DNA from 2 places in the Fictibacillus sp. NPDC058756 genome. Region 1 is predicted to be linked to the other one. Evidence: a T-box and tRNA genes for the amino acid it is inferred to sense, from the RefSeq annotation. Region 1 holds a T-box; the other holds one or more tRNA genes.

Region 1 (6,110 bases):
TTAAGAGAATGGATGCTGCTGCTTTTATCAGGAACATTCTTAGCTCTTCACTTCTTGTTTTGGATGGGTTCTTTAAAGTTAACAACTGTGGCAAGCTCAACAATCTTGCTTTCACTGCAGCCTGTTTTTGTTATGGCAGGAGCATACATTGCTTTTCGGGAAAAAACATCAAAACCAGCCGTTATAGGAATGCTTGTTGCCATTACAGGTGCTGTCATGATTGGCTGGGGAGACATTGGTATCTCGAAACAGCACATACAAGGAGATATACTATCCATATTAGGAACAATCGTTGTTGCTGTTCATATGCTGATCGGTCAAAAGCTTCTTAAAACGATACCCGCTGTAATTTATAGTTTTTCTGTATTTTTGTCTGCAGTTATCGTTTTTGCTGTTTACAATACACTTTTACACATTTCGATGACAGGATATTCCGATAAAGATTGGGGTATATTTCTATTGCTAGCCATTGTGCCGACCGTTTTTGGACATGTTCTTTTCAACTGGCTTCTAAAATACGTAACTGCCGCAACGATCTCTATGGCAATTTTAGGCGAGCCTGTAGGAGCTACATTGCTGGCGTATTTATTATTAAATGAAACATTAACTTTCTCACAATGGGCTGGTGGAGGAATCGTACTATTAGGACTTTATTACTTTTTAAAAAGTACCCGGAAACTAAAGACAGATAAACCACCAGCTCCGATTAAAAGCCCTGTAACTGCAGGGCCCATAGTAAAAAAAGGGTAAGGTTAAGGTCTTTTTCTATGCTTTTACATCGTATTCTTATATGATGGAACAAACAGATAAAAAGGAGTTTGATTTCATGAAGAATTATGAAATTGCGACTTTTGCAGGAGGCTGCTTTTGGTGCATGGTTACACCTTTTGAAGAGTGGCCAGGGATTATTAAAGTTGAATCAGGCTATACAGGAGGACATAAAGAAAACCCTACGTATAAAGAAGTGTGCAGTGAGACGACAGGGCATTTTGAAGCTGTCCAAATCACTTTTGACCCATCAATCATTTCTTATGAAAAAATAGTATCTGTTTTCTGGAAGCAAATTGACCCTACAGATGCGGGGGGACAATTCTATGATAGAGGAGACTCTTATCGCACAGCCATTTTCTATCACAATGAAGATCAAAAAAATATAGCTGAACAATCTAAAGCTGAATTACAGAAGAGTGGACGGTTCGATAAGCCAATTGCAACCTTAATTCTGCCTGCTCAGACTTTTTATAAAGCTGAAGAATATCATCAATATTATCATAAGAAAAATCCATTTCATTATAAAAGATACCGACAAGGTTCTGGACGTGATCTCTTTATAAAATCACATTGGGAAGATAAACGGAAAAAAGAGGAGATACTGAAAACACTGAACCCATTGCAATATAACGTTACACAGAATGATGCAACAGAACCGCCTTTTCAAAATGAATTTTGGGATCACACGGAAGAAGGTCTTTATGTCGATATTGTTTCTGGGGAACCGCTTTTTACTTCTCTTGATAAGTTTGACAGCAGCTGCGGGTGGCCAAGTTTTACTAAACCTGTTCGTTCTTCGACGGTTGATGAAAAAGAGGATCTTTCTCATGGGATGATCCGTACAGAAGTCAGAAGCAAAGAAGCTGATTCTCATCTGGGCCATGTTTTTACAGATGGTCCTAGAGATAAAGGCGGTCTTCGTTATTGCATAAATTCTGCTGCTCTCCGCTTTATTCCAAAAGACCAATTAAAGGAAAAGGGTTATGAAGAATACTTGACACTTTTTGATAACAAATAAACCAGCCATTGGCTGGTTTATTTGTTTATTAGTTTGGTATAAGAGTTTGATTGTATAGATTTAAGACGAATAAATAGCATGATTGCCCCAGCTGATAGACCTGAAATTAATCCTATCCAGTATCCATATGCCCCAAAAGAAGGGAAGTTAGCTAAATAATACCCAACAGGCAATCCAAGTACCCAATAAGAGATGAATGACAATATAAATGTAACATTTACATCTTTATATCCTCTTAACGCACCCTGTATAGGGGCTCCTATAGCATCAGCTAGCTGGAAAAACACCGCGTACCATAAAAAAGAGGTAGTAAGCTGTATTACATCTGGTTCATTCGAGTAAATGCTGGCAACTTGTTCATCAAAGGCAATAAGAAAACCTGATGAAATCAAGGCAAAGCCAATTGCTGTAAAAATTCCAATATAACCGTATTGTGCAGCATCTTTATATCGTGATGCACCAACTTCAAATCCAACAGCTATCGTAAGAGCAAAGGAAATGCTCAATGGGAGCATATAAAGGAAAGAAGCAAAATTTAAAGCAGCCTGATGAGCAGCAATTGTGACTGTATTAAAGTCACTCATCAATAATGTAACTGCGGCAAAAATACTAACTTCAAAAAAGATAGCCAGCCCAATTGGTATTCCTATTTTCAATTGTTCCTTCCATGCTGAAAGGGAAGGCTTATAGAAAGTCTTGAATAGATGATAACTTCTAAATTCGTTCGTTTTCATTACAATAACAATTGTTATAATAGCTGAAATCCAATATGTGATTGAAGAGGCTATCCCTGCCCCGATTCCTCCTAGTTCAGGAAATCCAGCTTTACCAAAGATAAACAAATAATTGAAAAAGGCATTTACGGGTAATGCAAACAGTGTAACAAACATTGAAATTCTAGTTTGCCCCAATGCATCAATAAAGGATCTTAATGCACCATATAAAAATAACGGCAGTATCCCAAAAGACAATGCTATCAAATATCCTCTTGCTACACGTTCGACCTCACCCTCTAACGACATTGCATTCAAAATCGGATCCAATATAAATGAACCAAGAACAATAACGATTATTGAAATCACAACGGAAAGGTAAACGGCCTGCATGACAGCTCGGGGAACATTTTTAGTGTCTTTAGCACCTGTCAGCTGAGATACAATCGGAGTCAGTGCCATTAAGATCCCGTTTAAACCAGTAAAAATCGGAACCCAAAGACTTGTGCCTATGGCAACACCTGCAAGCTGTTTCGCTCCGGCATGTCCGCTCATAACTGTGTCGAAAAAGTTCATCGCATATAGTCCAAGCTGAGTAATCAGAACAGGTACAACCAAAATTAAAAATTGCTTGTATTTATCTTTTAATGTGTGTGTCTGGAACATTTGCATACTTCCTTTGTGGTTTTAACTGACAAACAGAGCTAATGCATTATATCATATAATTACCGACACAAACGTAAAGGAGCAGCTATGAGCGTTCAATTTTTATTTGAGGTTGAGTCAGTTCAGCCTGGAGAGCAAACGGATGAAAAACTAGTTTTAGTGTCAACAGAACTTCTCTATAAAAGCAGCGGGGAAACAATCTTTACCGGTATCATACCAGTAAGAGTGAATGAACATGGCGTTTTCGTATCTATACAAGCTATTTCTTCTGCATTTACATCCAAGTACTTGCGAACTGAAACAATGTTCAGGCTGAAACGATACATTAAGAGAATGAGAGATTACTTAGATTTAGACTAAATGGAATATGTTGACTTTTTAGATTTCCCCTCATATAATATGGAAAACTAAAGAACCGAACATTTATGAAAAAGAGAGTACTCTGTCTAGTTTGTTATAGAGAGCCGGGATCGGTGGAAGCCTGGCACAACCGTCAGAAGAAGCGCACTTTGGAAATGTTTGCTTGAAAATTCCGTAGGGCAAACCGGGACATCCCGTTAACAGATCAAGCGGCCTTTTAAAGGCAACAAGAGTGGTACCGCGGTATAATCCGTCTCTTCTATTATTAGAAGAGACGGTTTTTTATTTTGGGAGGGAAAAATATGAATGAAAAAAAAGAGTTTGCAGCTTATCTTCAAAGCCAAATTGGTGAAGATTTCACTTTTGAACAAATCGTACCTTTAATTGAAAAACCGAAACAGCTGCATCAAGGCGATTTAGCTTTTCCTTGTTTTCAGTTAGCAAAAATCTATAAAACTTCACCTGCTGAGATCGCTAATAGATTATCTGCAGGCAGCCTCCCAAGTCTCTTTAGTAAGATTGAAACTGCCGGAGGATATGTAAATGTGTTCTTAAATAAAAAATCGGCAGCAGCTAACCTGATAACTAACATATTAAAAGAAAGAAAGAATTATGGCAGTCATTTGATCGGAAAAGGCAAAACAATTGTGTTTGACCTGTCATCTCCTAATATTGCGAAACCTTTTTCAATGGGACACCTTCGTTCAACAGTGATCGGATCCTCTTTAGCATCAATCAGTGAAAAATGCGGTTATGAAACGGTGAAAATAAATTATATTGGAGACTGGGGTACTCAGTTTGGAAAATTAATCTCAGCCTATTTACGATGGGGGACAGAAGAAAAAGTTAAAGCCAATCCAATTCCAGAACTGACAAAACTATATGTTCGCTTTCATGAAGAAGCAGAAAAGGATCCTGCATTAAACGATGAGGGCAGAAAATGGTTCAAGCAGCTGGAAGATGGTGATCCGGAAGCAATACAATTGTGGGTGTGGTTTAAAGAAGTATCATTAAACGCATTTCAGAAGATTTATGAACTCCTTGGAGTCCAATTCGATTCGTATAACGGAGAGGCATTTTTCAACGATAAAATGGATGCTACCGTAAAAGAGCTGATGGAGAAAAAACTTCTCGAACTTTCCGACGGTGCTCAAATCGTAAATGTTGGTGAGGACATACCGCCGTGTCTGATTAAAAAAACGGATGGAGCGACACTTTATGCAACACGTGACCTGACTGCAGCAATTTATAGAAAGAAAACTTACGATTTTGATCAAGCTTTTTATGTTGTAGGGCATGAACAATCTCTGCATTTTGAACAAGTTAAACGAGTACTTAATAAAATGGGATATGAATGGGCAAAAAATATGCATCATGTTCCTTTCGGGCTTATTTTGCAGAACGGGAAGAAGATGAGTACGCGAAAAGGAAGAACTGTTTTGCTTGAAACGGTTCTTTTGGATGCCATTCAGCTTGCTGAAAATAATATTCGAGAGAAAAACCCAGCATTACTCGAGGTGGATGAAGTAGCTCGTCAAGTTGGGGTAGGAGCAGTAATCTTTCACGACTTAAAAAATGAGAAAGGCAATGATGTTGAATTCTCTCTTGAGCAGATGCTTAAGTTTGAAGGAGATACAGGACCTTACGTACAATATACAGCAGCCAGAATTCAAACGTTATTAAATAAAGGCAATTTTAATGGCCAATTGCCAGAAAATTACTCAATTGAAGAAGAGAGCTGGGAGCTTATTTCTGTTTTAAATGAGTTTCCATTAATCGTACAAAATGCATTTTTCCGAAAAGAACCTTCTATTATATCGAAATATGTTTTAAAGTTATCTCACAAGTTCAACCACTATTATGGAAGTGTCAAAATACTTAATTGCAATGAGACGGCAGAAAGACTTGCATTGTGCGCCAGCATACAGATCGTTCTAAAAGAAGGCTTAAGATTATTAGGAATTCAGACACCTAAACAAATGTAACGTGTGAGTAACTTTTGAATTATATTTACAATATTATATAAAAGAAATAAATCTTTTTTAGTTTTGAGTTTACTTACTGGCAAATTCTTACGATTCCGTTATATAATCTTATAACCTTAAATCTTCCGGAATCGAGGAAAAAATAGATGAAAACATACAGCGAACAAACTAAAGGAGTCTGGTACGCGGCTTTCGCTTACTTGATCTGGGGGTTTCTTCCTTTATACTGGAAACCTTTAGATCAATCAGGTTCAGGAGAAATATTAGCGCATCGCATCTTTTGGTCATTTGTACTAATGCTGGCAGTAATGTTTATTTTAAAAAGAAAAAAGACCCTTAACAGAGATGTTAAGATTCTTTTCTCGAGCAAAAAACAATTCTTTTCTGTTTTTATAGCTTCCATATTAATCAGCGGGAACTGGCTAATGTATATATGGGCTGTTAATAACGATCATGTAGTTGAAGCAAGCCTGGGATATTACATCAATCCGCTTGTAAATGTCATTTTAGGTATGGCAGTCTTAAAAGAAAGATTAAATAGCTGGCAGATTGTATCATTTGTAATTGCAGCATGCGGTGTGTTTCTTTTAACGTGGC
Region 2 (6,110 bases), 610 kb from region 1:
TGTAGCCACTTGCCCGGTAAAAATAACAAGTGGGATAGAATCAATCATGGCATCAGCAATGCCGGTTACAAGGTTGGTAGCACCTGGACCTGAAGTCGCAAGCACTACACCTGGGTTTCCAGTCACTCTCGCATAGCCTTGAGCCGCGTGAATCGCACCTTGTTCGTGCCTTGTTAGTACATGCTTCATTTCTGCTTTGTAAAGAGCATCATATATCGGAAGCACCGCACCTCCTGGATACCCAAAAACAACTTCTACCTTTTCATTCTTCAGTCCTTGAATAAATAGTTCAGCGCCAGAGACTAATGAAGATTCAACTGTTTTTTGTTCAGCCACCCAACTGGCCTTCATTTTCATTCCTCCTTCATCTTTTGAACCCTTTTATTTTTAAGAAAGAGACTCTTTTCTAAAGACATCGTTGACAAGTTGATTGGAGCGAAAGGTGCGAGACTCCTCGAAAATGAAATTCACATTTTCTTCGTGCGATGTAACGCTGTCGAAGCCTTCCTTGTCCTGCGGGATCAGGGTGACAGGTGAGACTCCTAACTGTGCATTGCACAGAGGAGGCTCACCGCACGCCCCGTGGAAAGCGAGCACCTGGAGCGTAAATCAACCGCTTCTAATAGCAACAGTCTTTTAGAAAACAGCCATTAAAAAAACTTCCCCACCCCAAATGGACAGGAAAATCCTATCCAAAGGGGTGAAAAAGTTTCATTTTCACGGTACCACCCTTTTTCACGGTAACTTCGTATAAAGAAACCGCCTCGTGACGGACAAGCCGTCATTTGATAACAAGCGGTTTAAAAATGGAAATAACCGCTTGGCCCTTCCTACTCATGTTTCTTTCAAAAGGACACTCAGGAGGGATGTCCTGGTATTAGGAATAACCGGCTCACAGCAACCCGGCTCTCTGTGTATTCCACATCTACCATTGTTCTCCGTCATCGTTTTAAGGTTTTAAATTTTTAGGATTCCGCCAGTATTGGCTGAAGTAACTAGAGCAGCGTAACGAGCTAAGTAGCCTTTTTTAATCTTAGGCTCCGGTTTAACCCAGTTTCGTTTCCTTTCTTTCAACTCATCTTCTGTCTGCATTACATGAATCGATCTATTTACTAAATCAATTAATATCGGATCTCCACTTTCGATAAATGCAATCGGACCACCTTGAGCAGCTTCCGGTGAGATGTGACCGATAGAAATTCCTCTGGATGCCCCTGAAAAGCGGCCATCTGTTATTAGAGCAACTTTTGTGCTTAATCCCATTCCTGCAATAGCAGATGTCGGAGTAAGCATCTCAGGCATTCCCGGTCCACCTTTAGGTCCTTCATAGCGAATAACTACAACATGGCCTTCTCGAACTTCACCATTGTTGATTCCTTGGATCGCTTCGTCCTGAGATTCATAAACGATTGCTTCTCCCTGAAATGTCTTGATTGAAGGGTCAACCGCTCCCACTTTGATAACACAGCCATCTGGTGCTATGTTTCCATAAAGGATAGATAACCCGCCAACTGGTGAATAAGCATTATCCCTTCGGCGAATGACATCATCATCTAAAATCTCAGCGTTACGGACCCTCTCTTGAAGAGTTTCACCCGTAATCGTAATACGGTCGTTATGAATTGCATCTTCCATTTTGCAAAGTTCATTGATGATCGCACTTACGCCTCCAGCTCGGTGAACGTCCTGCATGGAATAATCCGAAGCAGGAGAGATTTTAGACAAGTATGGAATTCTTTCTGCAATTTCATTGATCCGTGTCAGATCGTATTCAATTTCAGCTTCATTCGCTATCGCCAGCATATGGAGAACTGTGTTAGTCGAGCCTCCCATTGCCATGTCGAGTGCAAAAGCATCATCGATCGCTTCTTTCGTAATAATATCTCTAGGGCGGACATTCTCTTTTACTAGATTCATGAGAGAATTTGCCGCATCACGGATTAGCTCTCTCCGCTCATCGGATGTTGCAACGATTGTTCCGTTACCCGGCAAAGTAATTCCCAGCATTTCCATAATTGAATTCATACTGTTAGCTGTAAACATTCCTGAACAAGATCCGCATGTTGGACAAGCACTTGTTTCAAGCTCCAGCAGCTCTTCTCGGGTCATTTTTCCGGCTAAATGAGAGCCAACACCTTCAAAAACCGAGGCAAGTGAAAGTGATTTTCCTGCCAGCGATTTTCCGGCTTCCATCGGTCCGCCTGAAACAAATACGGCAGGAACATTTGTCCTTACAGCCGCCATAAGCATACCTGGTGTGATCTTGTCGCAGTTTGGAATATAAAAGACGCCATCAAACCAATGAGCGTTGATTACTGTTTCTGCTGCATCTGCAATGACTTCTCGGCTTGGAAGCGAGTAGCGCATTCCGATATGCCCCATCGCGATGCCATCATCGACACCGATTGTATTAAATTCAAATGGTATACCGCCTGCTTCCCTTATGGCTTCTTTAACCCACTGACCCACTTTATTTAAATGCATGTGCCCCGGAATAATATCAACATAGGAATTACAAACACCGATAAATGGTTTATCCATATCTTCTGGTGCAACACCCGCTGCGTGGAGAAGACTTCTGTGCGGGGCTCTATCTATTCCTTGTTTGATCATATTACTGCGCATGTTTGAAACACTCCTATACAACTTTTATCCTGCTTGCACGGTCTGTCCTGAATAAACTTTTACACCTTCTTCAACAACTTTTTTCCTGAAGGCCGCTAATAATTTATTTGTATGTTCGCCAGGTGCTCCGTTTCCGATCACCCTTCCGTCAACTTTTACAACTGCAATTACTTCTGCAGCAGTTCCGGTAAGGAAGACTTCATCAGCTACGTATACATCATGTCTAGTAAACGGTTCTTCCACCATTTTGTATCCAAGTTCATTAGCGATTTCAACAATTGCGTTTCTCGTAATTCCTTCTAATGCTCCTAGATAGCCAGGAGGAGTTTTGATCGTGTTTCCTTTAACGATAAATACATTATCTGCAGAACCTTCTGCTACATATCCTTGATCATTAAGCATCAGCGCTTCACTAACACCTGCCAGGCTCGCTTCAATTTTTACTAAAATATTATTTAAGTAATTCAATGATTTCACTTTTGGACTTAATACATCAGGTCTGTTTCTTCTGCTCGCAACAGTGATGATTTCAAGACCTGTTTCATAAAGTTTTTTAGGAAAGAGAGCAAGCTGCTCTGTAATTACAATGACTCCAGGTTTTCCGCATGTAAACGGATCTAAACCCAAATTGCCTTTACCTCGTGAAACAACTAATCGGATATAAGCATCACGATATTGGTTTTTCTGGAGCGTTTCTACAATGATGTTTGTTAACTCTTCTTTCGTGTGTGGAATATTTAGCATAATGGATTGAGCTGATTCGTATAAGCGCTGAAGATGTTCATCTAACCTATAAACGTTGCCATTATAGACTCGAATGCCTTCGAACACCCCATCTCCATATAAAAAACCATGATCATACACTGAAACCTTAGCATCGTCTTTTAATACGTACTCACCATTTACATAAACCCATTGCTCCTGCATCGTGATCCTCCTTTTCTTCGGAAAATGAATTATTAGAATTTTTTAAAAATAATTAATAATTGTTGACAATATTACGCCCATATCAAAGCAGGGTCAACCATGAATTTCATTAAAATGATTCAATTCTGACTTTTCTGATATTTTGTAGGCGCTTTCATTCCCATGGTTGAGGCAAACATATAGTTTAAAGTTATGTTTGTAAACATTTTTAAAGCGCTTACAACAAAACGAAATAATCACAAAAAAATACATAAAAAAACACGCTTCGTATCCTTTAATAGAGGACACGAAACGTGTTTGATTATGTATTACGTTAATAGTTATATGGCGTCCCAGGAGAGATTCGAACTCCCGACCGTACGCTTAGAAGGCGTATGCTCTATCCAGCTGAGCTACTGGGACATATGTATTGGAGCCCATTCCGCATAGCAATGCGCTTTCCGCAATTACCATGCGCTGCGGGCACACAGTGATTTGTTCCACCTGTCGACCGTGGATACAAATATGTTTTTTATAACATGCATTTTTAAATGTAAGATCTGTAAACTTCAGATGTAACTCTTTTGTGCCATTTGAACGTGAGAAAAACAAATGGAGCGGGTGATGAGAATCGAACTCACGACCAGAGCTTGGAAGGCTCTTGTTTTACCACTAAACTACACCCGCAGACATATTAGATCTTGTCGCGACGACATAATTTAATATACATGATATCTACAAAAGAGTCAACCTATTTCTTTATTTTTTCGCGATTTCTCTTTAATTCCCTTTAAATCCTTTTGATAGATGGTCGATTCGCTTTCCTTCCAGTGAATAAAAAATTACTGAAATATCGATATCATTAACTTCTAAAATAGCATACGTTTTTTCAAAAGTTCCTCTAGGCAGTCTTATACTTCCGGGATTGATAAAAACCATTCCTTCCCGTTCGTAAGCCTCAGCAATATGCGAATGACCGAAGCAGGCAATACCGGCACCTGTTTCTTCTGCTCTATAAGCAAGAGACAGATGAGACATCTTTACATCATATAAATGCCCGTGAGTAATATACAAACACTTATTTCCAAGCATCTCAATAGCTTCATTCGGAAAATCCTTGCCAAGAAAGTCCATATTACCTCTTACAGTAACATATCCAGACAGCTCCTTGGCATTTGTTTCAAGTTCAGAATCTCCACAATGGATCATTAGATCAATTTCATTCTCATGACGCTTTTTTATCGTAATTAATTCTTCTTTTAATCCATGACTGTCACTAACAATCAAGGCTTTTGCCATAGCATGTCCTCCTTGCTGATAAAATCTTTTAATTTTTGCAATGCGACAGCTCTGTGACTGATTTTATTCTTTTCTTCCTTCGACAACTCTGCCATGGAACTATCTAATTGGGGAAGGTAGAAGATCGGATCATACCCAAACCCTTCAGTACCCCGTTTTTCTGACAAGATTGCACCTTCGCATGTACCTCTTACAACAAATGTTTTTATGTCGGGTCTTGCAAAAGCTAATGCACAAACAAAACGTGCTGTCCGATTCGGCTCAGCTACTCCCCTAAGTTCGTTTAAAACTTTATCCATGTTAGCCTCATCACTTTTCTCGCTTCCCGCATATCTTGCAGAATAAACTCCCGGTCTTCCTTCAAGTGCATCTACCTCAAGACCTGAATCATCAGCGATAACTGGAATTTTCATAATGGAGCAGATGGCTTCTGCCTTTAAAATCGCATTTTCTTCAAAAGTAACCCCAGTTTCTTCAACATCCGGACTATTTTTTATGTCAAGCAGCGATATGACTTCAATACCAAAATCTTTGAACATGGCTTGAAACTCTTTAACTTTACCTATGTTTTTTGTAGCAATTAAAATTTTCATATATAGTCCTCCGCTATCATCGTAAATAAAGAAACCTTGGTGAAGCACAAAAAAGAGACGATTTTCTCGTCTCTTTACTTTATCACATCAGTTGCTGATTTAAAATTCACCTGTATTAACTTCTTTCGGACGGGAAACAGGGGCTGTAAGCTCTTTTCCCTTCTCAGTAAAGATCTTTGACTTTCCATCTACTTTTATGGCGACTTTCTTAACCTCCGAAAGCTCAGTTAAAGAAAGAACAATTGAATTTAATACTTCATCTGCAATCATACTTTCTTCTTTGTTATCTAATACAGCACCGTTGAAATTAAGCGTAACTACTCCATCTTTTACAACAGGAGTACTCAATAGTTTTACATCCGTTCTAAAATCAGTCAGAAGGTTGCTTTCAGCAGAAGGACCGTCTATTAGATGTTCAATTGTAGCTGTGACCTTGTCGGTTCCTTCTTTCGCTACACGGCGTGTTACAGGCACATAGTACGTTTGATCTTGTGTCTGGGCTAAAAAGTAAAGTGTTACAAGTTCACTGTTTGTTATATCTGCTACGCTGCCGTTCTCAAGATTAATTCCATCTACTCGGCTGACACCTTCTCCAACAGGTGTATTATTTACTGGCATTGAGTTTTGGTTCTTGCCTTCGATCTGTATCTTTACTTTTTTAATATTATCAAACTGTGTAAGTGTAAA

What was found. The T-box of region 1 lies ahead of argS (arginine--tRNA ligase). A T-box ahead of a tRNA ligase gene usually reads a tRNA of that ligase, here a tRNA-Arg.
Region 2: it encodes a tRNA-Arg, which carries the amino acid that the T-box ahead of argS (arginine--tRNA ligase) is inferred to sense. The anticodon was not compared.

Annotation. Positions count from the first base shown of each region.
Region 1 is NZ_JBHYPU010000001.1:1,846,676-1,852,785, reverse strand. It holds gene ACFW35_RS09260 (DMT family transporter) at 1-750, shown strand, start outside; gene msrA (peptide-methionine (S)-S-oxide reductase MsrA) at 827-1,789, shown strand; gene ACFW35_RS09250 (MATE family efflux transporter) at 1,807-3,168, opposite strand; gene ACFW35_RS09245 (hypothetical protein) at 3,256-3,528, shown strand; T-box leader at 3,585-3,789, shown strand; gene argS (arginine--tRNA ligase) at 3,831-5,513, shown strand; gene rarD (EamA family transporter RarD) at 5,660-6,110, shown strand, end outside.
Region 2 is NZ_JBHYPU010000001.1:1,233,318-1,239,427, reverse strand. It holds gene ilvB (acetolactate synthase large subunit) at 1-351, opposite strand, end outside; gene ilvD (dihydroxy-acid dehydratase) at 958-2,625, opposite strand; gene ilvE (branched-chain-amino-acid transaminase) at 2,650-3,552, opposite strand; tRNA gene ACFW35_RS06150 (tRNA-Arg) at 3,878-3,954, opposite strand; tRNA gene ACFW35_RS06145 (tRNA-Gly) at 4,145-4,218, opposite strand; gene ACFW35_RS06140 (metallophosphoesterase family protein) at 4,312-4,830, opposite strand; gene ACFW35_RS06135 (XTP/dITP diphosphatase) at 4,815-5,423, opposite strand; gene ACFW35_RS06130 (GerMN domain-containing protein) at 5,523-6,110, opposite strand, start outside.